3 regions of the Cytobacillus sp. MT66 genome follow, and region 2 is predicted to be linked to each of the others. Evidence: riboswitches for the same ligand, from Rfam matches in the RefSeq annotation. Region 2 holds a riboswitch; each other region holds the start of a gene.
The links. A riboswitch is a leader RNA that binds a small molecule or an ion and turns the genes downstream of it on or off. The one in region 2 is predicted to bind S-adenosylmethionine.
Positions count from the first base shown of each region.

Region 1: it holds a riboswitch for S-adenosylmethionine, as region 2 does, so the genes downstream of both, AC1Q59_RS13220 (O-acetylhomoserine aminocarboxypropyltransferase/cysteine synthase family protein) here and AC1Q59_RS09310 (methionine ABC transporter ATP-binding protein) in region 2, are expected to answer to the same signal.
Region 3: it holds a riboswitch for S-adenosylmethionine, as region 2 does, so the genes downstream of both, AC1Q59_RS00860 (methionine biosynthesis PLP-dependent protein) here and AC1Q59_RS09310 (methionine ABC transporter ATP-binding protein) in region 2, are expected to answer to the same signal.

Region 1 is NZ_JBXAFB010000006.1:248,038-254,238, forward strand. It holds gene AC1Q59_RS13190 (acyl-CoA dehydrogenase FadE) at 1-1,141, shown strand, start outside; gene AC1Q59_RS13195 (arsenate reductase family protein) at 1,322-1,678, shown strand; gene gcvH (glycine cleavage system protein GcvH) at 1,776-2,159, shown strand; gene AC1Q59_RS13205 (toprim domain-containing protein) at 2,416-2,772, shown strand; gene AC1Q59_RS13210 (thioredoxin family protein) at 2,779-3,087, shown strand; gene AC1Q59_RS13215 (SCP2 sterol-binding domain-containing protein) at 3,356-3,697, shown strand; SAM riboswitch class I at 3,784-3,886, shown strand; gene AC1Q59_RS13220 (O-acetylhomoserine aminocarboxypropyltransferase/cysteine synthase family protein) at 4,027-5,343, shown strand; gene AC1Q59_RS13225 (YuzK family famiily protein) at 5,580-5,786, shown strand; gene sufC (Fe-S cluster assembly ATPase SufC) at 6,125-6,201, shown strand, end outside.
Region 2 is NZ_JBXAFB010000004.1:173,503-179,703, forward strand. It holds gene AC1Q59_RS09290 (amino acid ABC transporter permease) at 1-328, shown strand, start outside; gene AC1Q59_RS09295 (amino acid ABC transporter ATP-binding protein) at 349-1,083, shown strand; gene cyoE (heme o synthase) at 1,383-2,297, shown strand; gene AC1Q59_RS09305 (pyridoxal phosphate-dependent aminotransferase) at 2,334-3,497, opposite strand; SAM riboswitch class I at 3,702-3,806, shown strand; gene AC1Q59_RS09310 (methionine ABC transporter ATP-binding protein) at 3,879-4,892, shown strand; gene AC1Q59_RS09315 (methionine ABC transporter permease) at 4,882-5,553, shown strand; gene AC1Q59_RS09320 (MetQ/NlpA family ABC transporter substrate-binding protein) at 5,574-6,201, shown strand, end outside.
Region 3 is NZ_JBXAFB010000001.1:182,049-188,249, reverse strand. It holds gene odhB (2-oxoglutarate dehydrogenase complex dihydrolipoyllysine-residue succinyltransferase) at 1-791, opposite strand, end outside; gene AC1Q59_RS00865 (2-oxoglutarate dehydrogenase E1 component) at 793-3,630, opposite strand; SAM riboswitch class I at 4,001-4,118, shown strand; gene AC1Q59_RS00860 (methionine biosynthesis PLP-dependent protein) at 4,218-5,351, shown strand; gene AC1Q59_RS00855 (DUF3889 domain-containing protein) at 5,370-5,702, opposite strand; gene AC1Q59_RS00850 (hypothetical protein) at 5,692-5,847, opposite strand; gene AC1Q59_RS00845 (hypothetical protein) at 5,974-6,129, shown strand.

The DNA of each region.
Region 1 (6,201 bases), on a different contig from region 2:
GGTTTCAACTGGTGCTGAAGAAGATAAGATGGGAATCAAAAGTTCTTCCACACGTACCTTAATCTTTCAGGATGCGCAGGTGCCTGTTGAGAATCTACTTGGCGAAGCGGGCCGCGGACATGTCATTGCATTTAATATTTTGAACATTGGCCGCTACAAATTAGGAGTAGGTGCTCTAGGTGCGACAAAGCGTGCTATGGAAATTACGATTCCATATACAAACCAGCGTCAGCAGTTTAAAACACCAATTTCTTCCTTCAATTTGACAAAGGAAAAACTGGCAACTATGGCGTCTAAAACATATGCTGCTGAAAGTGCGATCTATCGTACAGTAGGTTTGTTTGAAGACCGGATGAGCAAGCTATCTGATGAAGAAGCAAAGACAGGCAAGGCGATTGCGGCTTCAATTGCAGAGTATGCGATTGAGTGCTCCCTTGGAAAGTTTTTTAACACAGAAGTTCTGGATTATGTAGTAGATGAAGGCGTGCAATTGCATGGCGGCTACGGTTTTATGGAGGAATATGAAATTGCAAGAGCCTACCGTGATTCACGTATTAACCGGATTTTTGAAGGGACAAACGAAATCAACCGCCTATTAGTGCCTGGAACATTCCTCCGTAAGGCTATGAAGGGGGAGCTTCCTTTACTGGAGAAAGCCCAGCAGCTACAGGAAGAATTAATGATGTTAATGCCTGAAGAACCAGGCGATGAGCCACTAGCACAAGAAAAACACTTAGTGAAAAACGCGAAGAAAATCGCCCTGCTTGCAGCAGGATTGGCCGCACAAAAATTTGGTCCAAAACTAGAGAGTGAACAAGAGATTTTAGTAAATATAGCAGACATCGTTGCTAATCTTTATGCGATGGAATCGGCAGTTCTCCGCACGGAAAAGGCATTGGCGAAGAATGGAGCTGAAAAAGCTCAGCAAAAACTTCTTTATACGCAAATTTTCTGTCAGGAAGCATTTAATAAAATCGAACAAGATGCAAAAGAAACGCTAATTGCTGTAGAAAAAGGCGATACACTTCGCATGATGCTTTCAGCGCTTCGCAAGTTTACCCGCCACACGCCGATTAACGTAATTGCTAAAAAGCGTGAGGCTTCTAAAAAGTTAATTGAAGCAGAAAAATTCACAGTGTAAGATAGATTGGCTCCCTATTTTGGGGAGCCTTCTTAATTTTTTTCTGAAGAAGGAAAAATAAAAACATTGTAGAATAATGATACAGAGTATTATGATTTTTACTGATTCTATGGTAAGATTTACTTGTCCTAAGGTAAGTTTCTCAAAAAAGTTGGACATGATAACCTTGGTGGTGAAGAAATGGCTCTTACTTTCTATTGGTATCCAAAATGCGGCACATGCCGTAAAGCTAAAAAGTGGCTCGAGGAACACCAAATAGGCTATGAAGAGGTACATATCGTTGATAATCCGCCTTCGCGAAGCGAGCTAGAAAACCTATATAAAAAGAGCGGTTTGGACATAAAAAAGTTCTTTAATACAAGCGGGATGAAATATAGAGAGCTTGGTCTAAAGGATAAGGTCAAGACATCTGCGGATGAGGAACTGCTTGATATACTGGCAACGGATGGGATGCTGATCAAACGCCCAATTTTAACGGATGGCCAGAAGGTAACAGTCGGCTTTAAAGAAGAGGATTATGAAAAAACATGGCTTTAGATAAGAATAATTGAATTAAATGATTCTTTTTGCCATGATGTATAAAGAGATCGAAAATCGCGATCATCATTTAAAAATGAAAAATGGAGGGGTTATAATGAACACACCAAAAGAATTGCGTTATTCAGAAGAACATGAGTGGGTAAAAACAGAAGGCGAACAAGTTAGAATTGGCATCACAGATTTCGCACAGTCTGAACTTGGTGATATCGTATTCGTAGAACTTCCTGAGGTTGGCGATGAAGTAACTGCTGACGAGCCTTTCGGAAGCGTTGAATCTGTAAAAACAGTATCTGAGCTTTATGCTCCTGTTAGCGGAAAGGTAGTTGCAGTTAACGAGGACCTAAGCGACAGCCCTGAATACGTGAATGAATCTCCATATGAAAAAGCATGGATGATCCTTGTTGAGCCATCTGATGCAAGCGAATTGGAGAACTTAATGTCTTTTGAACAATATGAAGAAATGATTAAAGAAGACTAATTATCGAATGAACGGAGCTCCCGCAATTGCAGGGGGCTTTTTTCGTGTTTGAAAGATGAAGACTATTCCCTTGGTAAATATAAATAAGATGACCCCAATATCCTAACTTAACTGCCAATTGACATATAGGATAATTTGCCAGATGAGCAGTATAATAATGGACACGCTATTCAAATTGGCAGGAGTTCAACACCTTTGTCTCGAATCATGAATATGGTATGGTAAGAAAACGACAACTTTAGCTCAGGTGATGACGATGAACGAGGAATTACCAGAAAAAGTAATAATTGTTGAAGGAACATCGGATAAAAGAAAAGTACAGGCAATAGTCAGTGAACCAGTTGAAATCATTTGTACAAACGGTACGATTGGTATTACAAAAATGGATGAGTTAGTCGATATGCTTTACAATAAAGATGTATATATATTGGTTGATGCTGATGCAGCCGGTGAAAAGCTGCGAAAGCAGTTTAAAAGGGAACTTCCGGAGGCGGAGCATCTTTATATTGACCGGATGTATCGTGAGGTCGCAACGGCGCCGGAACACCATCTGGCTTCAGTTTTAATAGGAGCCAATATTGATGTATTTACACAGTTTTTAGATAGAGGATGATTGACATTGCAGGAATGGACGCGGGAAACGTTTCAAGAACAAATAAACCATAATCAGAATACGGTCTTATATCTTTTCACCCCATTATGCGGAACTTGTCAGGTGGCAGGAAAGATGCTCTCAGTCACAGCAGAGCTGCTGCCAAACCTTGCTATTGGCAAAACGGATCTAAACTATATCCCTGATTTGGCCGAACAATGGGAAGTAGAAAGCGTTCCATGCCTCATCATATTTCATAACAAGCAGATCCGCGAAAAAATTTATGCCTTTCATTCAGTTCCCTTCCTCTTAGAAAAACTAAAAGCTCTCACATAAGCAAGCGTGCCTGCCCTTTAGTGTATTAACGCACTGGGGGTCAGACCCCCGTTAGTTTAACGCATTAACGCGCCGGGGGCCTGACCCCCGATGGTTTAAAGTGTTAAAGTGCGTGCGGCAGCCAGTACTAGGTTTTGACATATTTCTTGGGAAATGGGCAAACATTGCTATTAGGTGTCGAGTTTGGTCTGGTTATTCTGCGGTTTTGTCGAACGAATATGGCAGGACAGAGAAGCCTTGTGTTGAATGTAAACATCGAGGTGGGAAAATGAGAGACGCTGCTGCAGCATTTATTGATGAGGTAAAATCAAAAACGCATTTAAATCAGCTGTTAAAGGATTTAGTTTTTTCTATATGTCTTAAGGCAGAGAATGAACGGATTCCTTTGAGTGTCCGCAATGGGGAAATTGTAATGGATTACAATAACAATGATGAAATCTATGATGCTATTATTTCAGGACCAAGGGATAGCATCCAAGCCATCCTAACGGGAAAAGAGAAATTAAGAGATGCAATGCGTTGGAACGATGTAACGGTAACATCGACTTTTCGAAAGCTGCTGTTTTTAGAATCACTTTTTTATCTGTCAAAGCCCCGCAAACATATTTAGGAAATATTTTAATATTTCGCTTGACTGAATATTTACTCTTTTGGTACTATAACCTATAGGAATACAATTATTATAAAAATTAAATATTCTTATCGAGAGAGGCGGAGGGACTGGCCCTATGAAGCCCGGCAACCGGTTTTTTACACGGTGCTAATTCCAGCAGAGTATTTTTGCTCTGGTAGATAAGAAGAGATCATACTAACCCTCTTCTTATGCGAAGAGGGTTTTTTGCCTCTTCTTTTTATAGCAATAGTACAACGGCACCATGAAATCCGCATCATGAATGAAGTTCAGCCAATTACTTTCATAAAAGAAAAGGGGAGATTGTCATGTCAGAAAAACAAAAAAACTATCGATTTGAAACACTGGGTGTACACGGAGGACTTCAGCCTGATCCGGTTACAGGAGCAAGAGCAGTTCCTATTTATCAAAATAATGCCTATCAATTTAAAAATACAGAGCATGCAGCAAACCTATTTGCACTAGCAGAACCTGGGTACATATATACACGTATTCATAACCCGACCACTACAGTATTTGAAGAAAGAGTTGCTCTTCTTGAAGGCGGTGTTGGCGCATTGGCTACGGCCAGTGGAATGTCAGCTATCACCCTTGCTATTTTAAACATTGCTCAAGCTGGTGATGAGATCGTAGCAGCATCGAACCTATATGGCGGAACCTACAATCTATTTGCTGTAACATTGCCAAAGTATGGCATTAACGTTAAGCTCGTTGACCCTGAAAGCCCAGAAAACTTCCGCGAAGCAATAACTGATAAAACAAAAGCTATATTTGCTGAAACAATCGGCAACCCAAGTTTACGAATCTTAGATATTGAAAAGGTGGCGGAGATTGCCCATGAAAATGGTATACCGCTAATCGTTGACAACACATTTGCCACTCCATACCTTTGCCGACCAATCGAACACGGTGCAGATATTGTTGTGCATTCTGCAACAAAATGGCTTTTAGGAAACGGTACTACTATGGGCGGGATCATTGTAGACGGCGGAAAATTTGACTGGAATTCACCAAAATTCCCTGGATTCACAGAGCCTGATTCAAGTTACCATGACCTTGTTTACAGCGAAGCTCTTGGAGCTGTAGCGTATATCATTAAAGCACGAGTACAGCTTCTAAGAGATATGGGGCCATCATTAAGCCCGCAGAGTGCGTTCCAATTTACCCTTGGTTTAGAAACTCTTCACGTAAGAATGAAGGAGCATATTGCTAATACTAAGAAAGTGGTAGAATATCTAGATGCACATCCAGCAGTTAATTGGGTATTGTACCCAGGAAGTGAAAACCACCCTGATAAGGCATTGGCTGATAAGTATTTGCCAAAAGGTGCTGGTTCGGTTGTAGTTTTTGGCATTGAAGGCGGCAGAGAAGCTGGTGCTAAATTTATCAACGGACTGGAGCTATGGGCACATGTGGCTAACGTAGGCGATGCGAAGAGCCTTGTTATCCACCCAGCAAGCACAACTCATCAGCAACTAGACGAAGAAGGTCTTAAAGCTGCGGGTGTTCCAGAAGATCTTGTGCGTCTATCAATCGGAATTGAGAACGTTGAGGATCTTATTGATGATCTGGAGCAGGCTATTGAAGCTGCCACAGGTATTTCATCCCTAAAAACTCAAGCTTAATATAATGATTAAGGAGTGCTCTGTATAGGGCACTCCTTTTTTAGCGGCAGCAAAGAATTTGGCGAATTTTGTGTACAAAACAGGGATTTAGAGGATATCGGTAAAATGATAAGAACGGCGGGGATGAAAGCGTTTTAAAGATAAATGTTCACTAATTTGCCATTAAAATCAGTTAATTTCGTCATTGTGAAGATAGAATTCACGTGCTAGAATGTAAAACGTGAAATTAAATCGCAATGATGAAAGGATTGGTTTTTATTAACCAGCTGCATTTAAATTACACAAGTGACATGGAAAAAGCAATGCATGGAGCACACAGGGTTGGATATGAGCTTTATTGCAGAAAACATGAAATCAGAATGAAAGTTGAAAAAAGACGCGAAGCAGATTATGTAAAAAGCCAGCGGATCGTAGCAGATATAGAAAGAAAGATTCATTCTTAAAGTTTTTTAAGAAGAAAGAAAAGGGAACAGTTTTCTAAACAAACTGTTCCCTTTTTCTATTTTAAAGGAGTATAATTTTATAGTGTATTCTCATTTAACTATCTGATTATACATGAAAATTATCCAGAGGGATAAAATAAATATCGGTTGTTTTTTTAGCGGTCTTTCTATGATACATATGCAAAAGTAAGGATTTTTCAAATTAACCGGGGAATCCTTCGAAAGAGTTGCTAACAGTTTTCATTTGTTATAAGATTGTAATGAGAATAAAATGAGAATAGAGGGTTGCGGTTCATTTCCGCATGAATAAATCTTCTTTCATTATGGAGGTATAATTTATGGCAGGATCAACATTATCAATCAAAGATCTTCATGTTGAGATTGAAGGTAAGGAAATCTTAAAGGGTGTAAACCT
Region 2 (6,201 bases):
GTATAATGTGGTGCTGCCGCAGGCCATCCGAAACATACTGCCAGCAACAGGAAACGAATTTGTCATCAACATTAAAGATACGTCTGTACTTAGTGTTATCTCCGTTTCTGAACTGTTCTTCCAAACGAAATCAATCGCTGGAAATAATTTCAGATATTTTGAATCCTTCTTTGTTGCCTGTGTGTTATATTTTATCATGACTTTTACAGTAACCAGGATTTTACAATACATTGAAAAGAAACTAGATGGACCGGAAAATTACAGCATGTATGCTAACCAAATGCAGGTAGAGACACCAGACGATATATTGAAGAAAAAAGATCACTAATAGTCCAAAGGAGCGAGAGGATGGAAAAGGTAATAGAAGTTCAGCATCTAAGTAAATCCTTTGGTACGCATGAAGTGCTTAAGGATATTGATTTTTCAGTGAACAAGGGAGAGGTAGTCTGTATCATTGGCTCATCGGGTTCCGGCAAATCAACTCTTCTCCGCTGCATCAATTTATTGGAAAAGCCAAGCGGCGGTCAAATCATCTATAAAGGCGAGAATATCCTTGATGATAACCACGATATTGCAGCCTATCGCACAAAGCTTGGAATGGTTTTTCAGCAATTTAACCTTTTTAATAACCATGATGTCCTAAGCAATTGTGTGGTTGGCCAAGTAAAGGTGCTAAAACGCTCACGTAAAGAAGCAGAACAGGTAGCAATGAAATATTTAAAAGTAGTGGGAATGGACAAATTTGTTCATGCCAAACCAAAGCAGCTGTCTGGAGGACAAAAACAGCGTGTAGCCATTGCAAGAGCACTATCAATGGAACCTGATGTGCTTTTATTCGATGAGCCAACATCTGCACTTGACCCGGAAATGGTTGGAGAGGTTCTGAAGGTTATGAAGGAGCTTGCAGAGAGCGGGCTAACCATGTTAATCGTAACCCATGAAATGGGCTTTGCCAAAGAGGTCTCAGACCGCGTCGTATTCATGGACAAAGGTGTCATTGCTGAAGAGGGAAGCCCAGAGCAAATATTTAATCATCCAGTTCAAGAACGGACAAAAGAATTCTTGAGAAGAACATTATCTTAATCAAGCATAATTCAAATGTTAATTCTAACCACTTAGTTGATTGGAGCGGAAATCACCGGCCAATTATACATTTAAATAAATAGTATATCAATTGCTGGAGAGGTTTGCTGTGACAAATCTCTCTTTTTTTCGTTGAAAATATGGTTTCCCATAAAGTTCGCAATTTTGTAGACTTTGGATAGGAAATAATCATTGAAACTATGTTAATATAAGGGGTAGCAAAAAGATGCAGATTGAAAGAGCGTCTGAAATGAAAGCTCTATAATATTATTGGACCATTTCTTAGAGGAGGTAAATAGATGAATAAAGAGGGGGCACCTTCTCTGCAGAAGGTTGGGACTGATCATATATCTCTTTTAGAAGATCTAAAATCTCTATTTAAAGCATATGTTTTAGTAGCTAATGTCTTGCCTGTATTTACTGGATTTTGGCTGGCTATTTATTTTGCCAATGATTCTTTTATGGCTAATTGGGATGTTTTTGTGCTGACCATGATTGGCAGTACACTGGTGATGGCAGGGGCACTTGTTATAAATAATTGGTACGATGTTGATATTGATACAATTATGGAAAGAACGAAGAAACGACCAACGGTTACTGGCCATTTTTCTTTAAAGACTGTCCTATCATTGGGTATTGCTTTTTCAGTACTTGGAATGATCATTTTGCTATTTATCTCAGTTGAATCAGCTATTTACGCTTTTATTGGCTGGTTTACTTATGTAATTTTATATACGATGTGGTCAAAACGCAGATATACTCTTAATACTGTGATTGGCAGTATTTCCGGAGCGGTTACGCCATTGATTGGCTGGACAGCCATCTCCTCCGGCTTCCATATTGTTCCGATTGTGTTATTTCTTATTTTGTTTATTTGGCAAATGCCGCATACGTTCGCTATTGCCATTCGCAAATATGATGAGTATAAAGCAGCAGGAGTGGCCATGCTCCCTGTTGTTCATGGATTTGACATCACGAAGAGACAGTTCTTTGTGTATTCTGCCTGTTTAATTCCGCTGCCTTTTCTTATCCCGCAGCTTGGTCTAGTATTTTTAATCATTGCCACCTTGCTTAATATCGGATGGATCGTTGTTAGCATAAGCGGGTTTATGGCAAAAGATAACCAAAAATGGGCGCGAATGGCCTTTCTCTATTCTGTCAATTATGTAACTATTATTTTCTTATTAGCCGTCATTGTCACACTATCTCTATAAAAAAAAATCGCCGAATACGGCGATTTTTTTTGCATATTAAAAGAGGTTCAATTTTCCTATTCTGTTGACTGCTTCTCTTAGCTGATCTTCGTCTACTAGGAGGCCGACGCGGATATAGCCTTTTCCGAATTCTCCAAATCCGTTGCCAGCTGCAACAGCAACATCGGCTTTTTCCAGCAGATAGTCAGCGAATTCTTCACTTGTGAATCCGCTTGGCACAGGGAGCCAGGCAAAAAACGATCCGCTTGGAGCCGTAACACTCCAGCCGATTTCTTTGCAAGCGTTAATTAACGCATTTCTGCGGCTTTCATAACGAGCCACCAGTTCATCAACACAGGACTGATCACCAGTGAGTGCCTCTGCAGCTGCCAATTGGACCGCAGGAAAGAGACTGCAATATAAATGATCTTGAATTAAATTTATTGCTTCAATAATGACTGGATTACCAACAGCAAAGCCGACCCGCCATCCAGCCATATTATAGGTTTTGGATAGCGTATACATTTCAACCCCAAGTTCCTTAGCGCCTTCAGCTTGCAGAAAACTAACAGGTTTTTTTCCGTCGAATCCAATAGCTCCGTAAGCGAAATCATGCAAGACAGTGATGTTATTTTTCTTAGCAAAAGCAACGGTTTCTTCGAAAAAGTCGAGGTCTGCCATAGCACCAGTTGGATTGTTCGGATAGTTAAGGTACATTAATTTTGCTGAAGATTTATCCTCGTCTGAAATGGAATCATAATCAGGCAAGAAATTATTTTCCGCTAATAATGGGAATGTTTTATATTGCACATTTGCTAATGTAACGCCGGATAAATAGTCGGGATATCCAGGGTCTGGCAAAAGCATAAGCTCGCCTTCATTTAACAGGCATATCGGCAATTCTACAAGCCCTGCTTTTGTTCCAAATAACACAGCAACTTCAGTCTTTGGATCAATGTCAACATGATATTGCTTTTTATAAAATTCCGCTGCAGCGTCTTTAAGTTCTTGAATGCCTCTAAATGGAGAGTATCTATGTGTTCTGGGATCCTCTGCTGCAGTTTGCAATGCTTTAACGATATGCGGAGGTGTAGGCTGGTCTGGATTGCCTTGGCCTAAGTTAATGATATCTCTGCCCTCTGCGCTGGCTTTGCTCACTTTTTCAATAAGGCTTGCGAAAAATTGGACTGGTAAATTTTTTAAACGGTCTGAATATTCCATGTAATCCACCTTCAACAATTTTGTACGAGTTAATTTCAAATTTTATAGTTTTTTAAGGCAATTGTCTAGTAAAAAAATTTTTCCTAATGGCTATCTTGCAGGGTGTGTAAGCGTTTTATTTGAAATGGCCCAAAATTTACTATATTGACAAAATGTTAATCGATTTGTACTATGAATATTGTGCTATTTTATTAAATAAAATATTGCTTATCCAGAGAGACTGAGGGACTAGGCCCTATGATGTCCGGCAACCCCCTTTTTGGGAAGGTGCTAATTCCTGCAGAATGATTTCATTCTGAAAGATAAGTCGAGATAATGAACATTTCGATGCCCCTTTCAGATGAAAAGGGGTATTTTGTTTTACTTAAAGGGGTGAAAACCATGATTGAAATTAAGAACCTTTCAAAAATATATACTGCGAAAAACAGAGAAGTAAAAGGTGTCGACAATGTCTCTCTTACTGTTCAGGAAGGGGAAATCTACGGAATTGTCGGATATTCTGGCGCAGGGAAAAGCTCATTGCTTCGCTGCATTAATTTATTGGAAAGACCGACATCAGGGACCATTACAGTTGATGGAGTTGACTTAACTTCACTAAATGGCGAGGGCCTGCGTAAGGCCCGGTTGAAAATCGGCATGATTTTTCAGCACTTTTATTTAATCAGCCAAAAAACAGTATTTGAAAATATTGCGTTTGCCTTGAAAGCGGCAAAAATTCCCTCCGATCAAATTAAAAAAAGGGTAGAGAATCTTCTCGATATGGTCGGTTTAGCTGATAAAAGGGATGTCTACCCTTCACAGCTGAGCGGGGGCCAAAAGCAGCGAGTCGCGATTGCAAGAGCCCTGGCCAACAATCCGTCGGTTCTATTATGTGACGAAGCTACATCTGCGCTAGACCCGACAACAACCAAGTCCATTTTAAATCTTTTGAAGAAAATTAACAAAGAGCTGAGTATTACGATTGTGTTAATTACACATGAAATGGATGTCGTAAAAGAAATTTGCCACCGAATGGCCATCATGCAGGATGGGAAGGTTATCGAGGAAGGTCCTGTTTATGATATCTTTGCCAGCCCTAAGGCTGATTTAACAAAGGAATTTATTGCTAGTGTTGTTTCTTTTGATATCCCTGAAGCGATCTTAAATCGCTGTGAAGGCCCAATTGTGAAAGTAATGTTTAGAGGAAGAGTGGCAGGGGAAGGGATTATTTCTGACATGCTCCAGCAATACAATGTAAAAGGCAATTTTCTGCATGGTTCTATTGAATACATTCAGGATGTGCCCCTTGGCATCTTTATTATGGAACTAAGAGGCCAAAGGGAAGAAATTAATAAAGCACTTGATTATATCGAAAATCGGGAGGCGCATGTGGAGGTGTTAGGAAATGGGGATTGATTTCAATCATTTAATGGAACTGCTTCCTGATATCAATACTGCTTTCATTCAAACCATCTATATGATTACAATTTCTTTAATCATTGCCGTGGTTATCGGCCTTCCAATCGGCATTGCTTTATATGTTACCGATAAAGGGCTTTTTATGGAAAACCGTGCAGTCAAGAATATACTTGGTTTTGTTGTTAACCTGGTTCGTTCGATTCCGTTTATTATTTTACTTGTTGCTTTAATTCCTTTAACGAATTTCTTGGTTGGGACAACGATTGGACCGACTGCAGCAAGTGTATCTCTATCGGTAGCTGCTGTTCCATTTTTTGCCCGAATCGTTGAAACAGCCTTGCGCGAAATTGATAAAGGTGTCATTGAAGCGGCAATTGCTGCCGGTGCGACTCCGTGGATGATTATTAAGGATGTACTCCTTCTTGAGTCAAGATCCGGGATTATTTCAGGAATAACATTAACTCTTATTAGTTTAGTTGGCTTCTCCGCAATGGCGGGTACAGTCGGCGGCGGCGGAATTGGTGACTTGGCCATTCGCTTTGGGTACTATCGCTACGATAATACCATTATGTTTGCAACTGTTCTTATATTAATAATTTTAGTACAAGCTATTCAGATTATTGGTGACCTCGTTGCCAAAATAGTAGATAAACGATAAATAGGAAAGAGGGAGTTAACATGAAAAAATGGTTTTTAGCAATTATTTTATTATTGGCTGTGGGCGCATTAGCAGCTTGCGGCGGCTCTGACAGCAAGGATCAATCAAGTGAAGGTGCAACAGGTGAAGAATCAAAGGAAATTAAACTGGGTGCAACAGCCGGCCCATACAGTGACATGCTTAAAAAGGCAATCATTCCTGGACTTGAGGAAAAAGGCTATAAAGTGGAAGTCATTGAATTTAGTGATTATATCCAGCCAAACAAAGCACTGGATAATGGCGACATTCAGGCAAACCTGTTCCAGCACACCATTTACCTAGAAAACTTTGCAAAAGAAAATAAGATGGATTTAACAGGATTAATTTCGGTCCCAACTGCTCCAATGGGAATTTACTCTAACACTTATAAGTCTATAGATGAAATAGAAGATGGTGCGACAATTACTGTACCTAACGATCCAACAAACGCTGCACGTGCATTTAATACACTTGAAGATCAAGGATTAATTAAATTAGATGAAGGTGCAGATCCGCTAACTGTTTCTGAAAAGGACATTGCTGAAAATAAGAAAAACCTAGTATTTCAGCCAATTGAAGCAGGACAGCTGCCACGTTCCGTAGAAAGTGCAGACTTAGCTGCTGTTCCAG
Region 3 (6,201 bases), on a different contig from region 2:
AGCGGGCATTTCTTTAATGACGCAACAACAGCTTTTGTAAAGAATGACATGAATCCTAATTTTACGTCGTTTTCAGCAAAGAACTTATCCTTGCGGCGCTTACGAAGATTCATAACATTAGTCATGTCGACTTCATTAAATGTAGTCAGCATAGCAGTTGACTGTTTAACTTCAAGAAGCCTGTTGGCAATTGTTTGACGGCGGCGTGTCATGCGAACGCGCTCTACCTCTTTGCCTCCAACCTGTGCAGCAGGAGCTGGTGCAGCTGCTGGTTTTTGTGGTGCAGGTACAGAAGCTGCAGCCTGCGGGTTGAAAGATGAAACATCCTGTGCACGAACTCTGCCAAGCGGGTCAGCTGTTGGCACTTGATTTAAATCAATTCCTTTTTCTCTTGCCATTTTTCTTGCAGCAGGAGATGCAATTGTGCGCTGACCTTCGTTAGCAGAAGCTGGAGCAGCTGCCTGTTCAGCCTTAGCTGGTGCAGCTTGTTCTGCTTGTGCAGGTGCTTTTTCTTCTTGTGCCGGAGCAGCTTGTGGCGCACTTGCTCCTGCCTGACCTGCCTCATCAACAACTGCGATCGTGTCGCCAACGTTTACGTTATCTCCCTCTTCAGCTTTAACTTCAGTTAAGATCCCGCTGAATTCAGAGATAATCTCAACATTTACTTTATCAGTTTCTAATTCAACAACATAGTCGCCTTTATTTACAGCATCTCCCGGCTTTTTAAGCCATTGTGCGATTGTTCCTTCTGTAATTGATTCTGCTAGTTCAGGTACTTTGATTTCTGCCACCTTAATTTCCTCCTTCTTGCGATTGCGTTAATGCTTCATTAATAATACGTGCCTGTTCTTTTTTATGGAAGTCTGGATCACCCTCTGAAGGGCTTGAACGACGGCGTCTTCCAACATATGATACTTCAACATCGTCTAATGCAACTTCATGCAGTCTTGGTTCAACAAAGTTCCAAGCACCCATGTTTTTAGGTTCCTCTTGAACCCAGACAATTTCTTTTAAGTTTGGATAACGGCTTGCCACATCTTTGATCATTTGCATTGGGAATGGATAAATCTCCTCTACGCGTACGATATGGAACCAATCCTGATTTTCGATTTTCTTTAGGTTTTCTGCTAAATCAATAGCCATTTTTCCAGTGGCAAGAACTAATCGAGTTACCTTATCAGTTTCTTGTCCAAGACCTGGCTGCTCTAAAATAGACTTGAATTCGCCATCGCTTAGATCAGTGATAGATGATGTTACAAGTGAGTGGCGAAGCAGACTCTTCGGCGACATAATAACAAGAGGGCGAACCTCTTCTTTATTTAGTATTGCTGCCTGTCTGCGCAAAATATGGAAATATTGTGCAGAAGAAGACAGATTCGCTACAGTCCAGTTATTTTCAGCTGCCAAAGTTAAGAATCTTTCCAAACGGGCACTCGAGTGCTCAGGACCTTGACCTTCATAACCATGCGGCAAAAGCATAACAAGTCCGGATTTTTGTCCCCACTTTGCCCGGCCAGCTGCGATAAATTGGTCGAAAATGACTTGGGCAGAGTTAGCAAAATCTCCGAATTGTGCTTCCCAAAGAACTAGTGTTTCTGGAGCAAACACATTATAGCCATATTCAAATCCAAGAACAGATGTTTCAGATAATGGACTATTATGCACAGCAAAGGACGCCTTTGCTGATGATAGATTATGCAAAGGTGAGTAGGATTCTCCTGTTACATGGTCATGCAGCACAATATTTCTATGTGCAAACGTACCGCGCTCGGAGTCCTGTCCTGTTAAACGAATTGGTGTGCCATCCTTCAGAATGGATGCAAATGCTAAAGTTTCAGCGTGTCCCCAATCGATTTTAGCTGTTCCGTCCAGCGCCTCTAATCTTCTCTTAAGGATTTTTTCAAGCTTGCTGAACACCTTAAATCCTTCTGGGAAAGCTAACAGTTCTTCGTTTATTTCTTTTAGATCTGCCTCAGGTACAGCCGTATTTATTTTCGGAAGTCCTTTTTCAATAATTTCTGGAGGATTCATAGATGGGGTGTCTGCTTTTTCATTAGGCACCTTTCCATGAGCTTCCTTAAGTCGGCTTGTCACACTTTCCTCAATTTCACGAATCGTCTCTTTCGTTATAAAAGATTGATCTGCAAGTTTTTGAGCGTACACTTCCTTAACAGAAGGTTTGTTATTAACGATATTGTACATTAACGGGTTGGTTGTCATCGGCTCATCCATCTCATTGTGTCCGAATCTTCGGAAACCAATGAGATCTATTAAAAAGTCTTTTTTAAACTTTTCACGGTATTCCGATGCAAACTTGGCAGCAGCAATACAAGCTTCTGGGTCATCCGCATTCACGTGAAGGATTGGTATTTCAAATCCTTTTGCCAAATCACTGGCATATCTTGTAGAACGGGAATCACGAGATTCGGTTGTAAATCCGATCGTATTGTTAGCAATAATATGAATGGATCCGCCTGTATTATAGCCCTTTAGCTGACCAAGGTTCAATGACTCTGCCACAACGCCTTGGCCAGGAAAAGCAGCATCACCATGAATGACAATGGAAAGAGCAGTACGGAAATCAGTTTTTGGATACCCTTTTTCACTGCGGTCATCCTGTGCAGCACGGGTATAACCTTCAACAACTGCATCCACAAATTCAAGGTGACTTGGGTTATTGGCTAGAGTTAATCGCGCAACAGTCGTATTTTCGTCTTTTATTTTCTTGTCTAGTCCTAAATGATATTTTACATCCCCTGTCCAGCCAAAACTAATTCCGATTGATCCTTCAGAAGGAACTAGGTCTTTATTAGGAGCATGCTGGAACTCTGCAAATATCATTTCATACGGTTTACCAAGGACATGTGCCAAAACATTGAGGCGTCCGCGATGAGCCATCCCAATATTAATGGTATCTGTACCTTTTGAAACAGATTCAGAAATAATTTGATCAAGCAAAGGTATCATGGAATCTAAGCCCTCAATGGAAAACCTCTTTTGTCCAACATAAGTACGATGAAGGAATTTTTCAAACTCTTCAACTTCCGTTAATCTCTTAAGGACTTTTGTTTTTTCATTAGTGCTTAATTTTACTTTTAAACCACTAGATTCAACTTTGCGGCGTAGCCAGTCTTTTTCGTTTTCGTCATATACATGATGAAATTCAAATGCAATTGTATCCATATATATACTTTTTAAGTATTCAATCGCATCAAATCCATTAAGAAGGACAATTGGTGCATCCTTGCAGATGATGCCTGCTGGAAGCGCTCGCAAGTCTGCTTCTGTTAGACCATATTGCGAAAGCTCAAAAAGATTCTTTTCCGGTTCATGATCCTTTAAGGGATAGATATCTGCAGCCCTGTGGCCATATGTACGGATGTTATCTGCCAGCCTTAATGCTGCTAATGTTTTTTCTAATTGTGCAGGTGATGCAGTGTCTGCATCTGTCCCCATTGAAGACTCTGTTTCTACCACAGGTGCTCCATATGTTTCAAAGTAGGCCTTTAGTTCTGGGTCGATTGATTCCGGATCTTGCAAAAAAAGCTCATATTGCTCAATTACATAGCCAAGGTTTGGGCCAAAGAAGTCTTGATTTAAAGGCCTTCCACCACTCAGCGGCTTTTTCATGGAAAATAACCTCCATAACAACTTATATTATTTGAGAAAAGCTCTAGCCCTTATCCCCTTACTAGATAAATAAAAGAATAATAATATTTTTCAGAGGATAAATGTGTCCTAAGACATTTTACCACTTTAAAGTAGGTTATTCAAAAGGTTTTTAATATTTATGCAGTGAAAATTATGCACTTCCGATACAAGAGAAAATATATATACTGAAAAAGTAATTTTATGGATTAAACCGGTGATTTTTTAAGTTACTCTTTTTTTCTTCCTTATTATATTCAAATCATGCTAAAAGATAAAAAATTGCAGATAAAAAGGATTGCATTTCATTTCGTCCTATTGTATTCTTTAAGAAAATTAAAAACTTTTAAAGTTCTTATCCAGAGAGGTCGAGGGTTCAGGCCCTAAGACGCCTCAGCAACCTTCAATCATAAAACGATTGAAAAGGTGCTAATTCCTGCAAGTTTCTAAAGAAGCTTGGAAGATAAGAAGAATGGCGATTCTTAACCGATAAGTCTTCTTCTTAAAGAAGGCTTTTTTTCATTTCATTTTGAGGTGAAATTAAGCCGAGAAAAAGGAGTGCGATAAATATGTATAAGCATGATACCATACTCGCTCAAATCGGCAACCGCAGTGAAACACTAACTGGAACAGTTAATCCGCCAGTATATTTTTCGACTGCCTATCGTCATGAAGGGATTGGCGAGTCAACTGGCTACGATTACAGTCGAACTGGAAACCCTACACGGGCAATCCTCGAAAAAGCCATTGCAGATCTGGAGGAAGGTGACCAAGGATATGCCTGCAGTTCTGGAATGGCAGCCATCTTTACTGTCCTCTCAATCTTTAAATCCGGTGATGAGATTCTTGTTTCAAAGGATTTATATGGCGGTACATATAGACTTTTTGAAAAGGCCTTTAAAAAATGGGGAATAACATGTAAATATCTAAGCTCGTTCTCACCTTTTGAGCTAGAAAAGGAAATAACAGATAGTACTAAAGCGATTTTTCTGGAAACCCCTACTAATCCTTTAATGGAACAGACAAATATCGCTGAAGTTGCTGTTTTTGCAAAAGAGCATCAGCTTTTGCTTATCGTTGACAATACTTTTTTTACCCCAATACTGCAGAAACCGTTAAAACTCGGTGCAGATATTGTCATTCATAGTGCAACAAAATACCTTGGCGGTCATAATGATGTATTGGCAGGGCTCATCGCTGCAAAGGGAAAAATATTATGCGAACTGCTTGCTTTGTATCACAATTCGGCAGGGGCGGTATTAAGTCCGTTCGATTCCTGGCTGCTCATACGGGGAATGAAGACCCTCTCATTAAGAATGGAAAGACATGAAAAAAATGCAAAAGAAATTGCCAGCTATTTATTGAATCATGAAGCAGTCACAGATGTTCTTTATCCGGGACGCGGAGGTATGATCTCATTTCGCATCAAGGATGAAAGTTGGGTTAACCCTTTTTTGCAAAACCTATCCCTGATTAGTTTTGCTGAAAGTCTAGGCGGAGTTGAAAGCTTTATTACGTATCCAGCCACACAAACGCACGCAGACATCCCAGAAGCTGTCAGGATGCAGACTGGAGTATGCAACCGGTTACTGCGATTTTCTGTTGGAATTGAGGATTCTTACGACTTAATCGAAGACTTGAATACTGCCTTTGCCAGTATCTTAAACAAGGAAAGAAAACAGATAAAAGCTCTTGATTTATAACAAGAGCTTTTATCTGTTTTATGTAGCTGATTGCCTTGTGCTGATTTTAATGACTTTGTCGTTTTTTGGATCAAAATCAATATCAATATAGATTCCAAATTCCTGCCCCGCTTCTTTAGCCCATAGCTTAAATCTCTCTGTTGCAATATTTCCTTTATCCTCTCTGCCAATATGCAAGTAATCAACAATATCAGCGTTTGGATATTTTTCCATGGCTGTTTCCATAGCAAGTCTGCCCCATTTAGCATATGGTGGTGCATCAGGCTTGGCATACAGGGTTTGCGGCGAATATAGACATAAAAGAAAAAGAACATTTAGGACGGATAAGCCTATTTTAATTTTAAAATTCATTGCTATTTTCCCCTGCATTATTTTCAAACTCTTCCCGCATTCTTTCCTCTTCTTCCATAACTGAAATATAGGCTATCTGTTCTTCCAATAAGTGATGAAAAACATCTTTATCCTCTTGGCAATTAAATCCCTTTTCTTTGTTCATACTAAGGTCTGCCTCCTAAGAATGTTTTTTCCTTATCATTTGAATTTACATATAGCCTTATTCAAAATTCTCCGCTCGAATAAATTTGCAGTAATTCCTGCATTCTATAAACGAGGAGGTGCGGTGATGGATACTGGTGTTCCAGAAATGCATCATTTGAAATACGATCCTATTATAGCTTTTACAACAGATTCCATTGTGACAAATACAGATCTTGATGCTGAAAGTTCAATTGGCACAACAAAGGAACCTGAGGAAAATGATTATAATCCATTTGATTGATGTAAAGCATTGCCGTCAAACGAGGCAATGCTTTCTATTATTTTGAAAAAAATAATATTTATTGAACTGTGA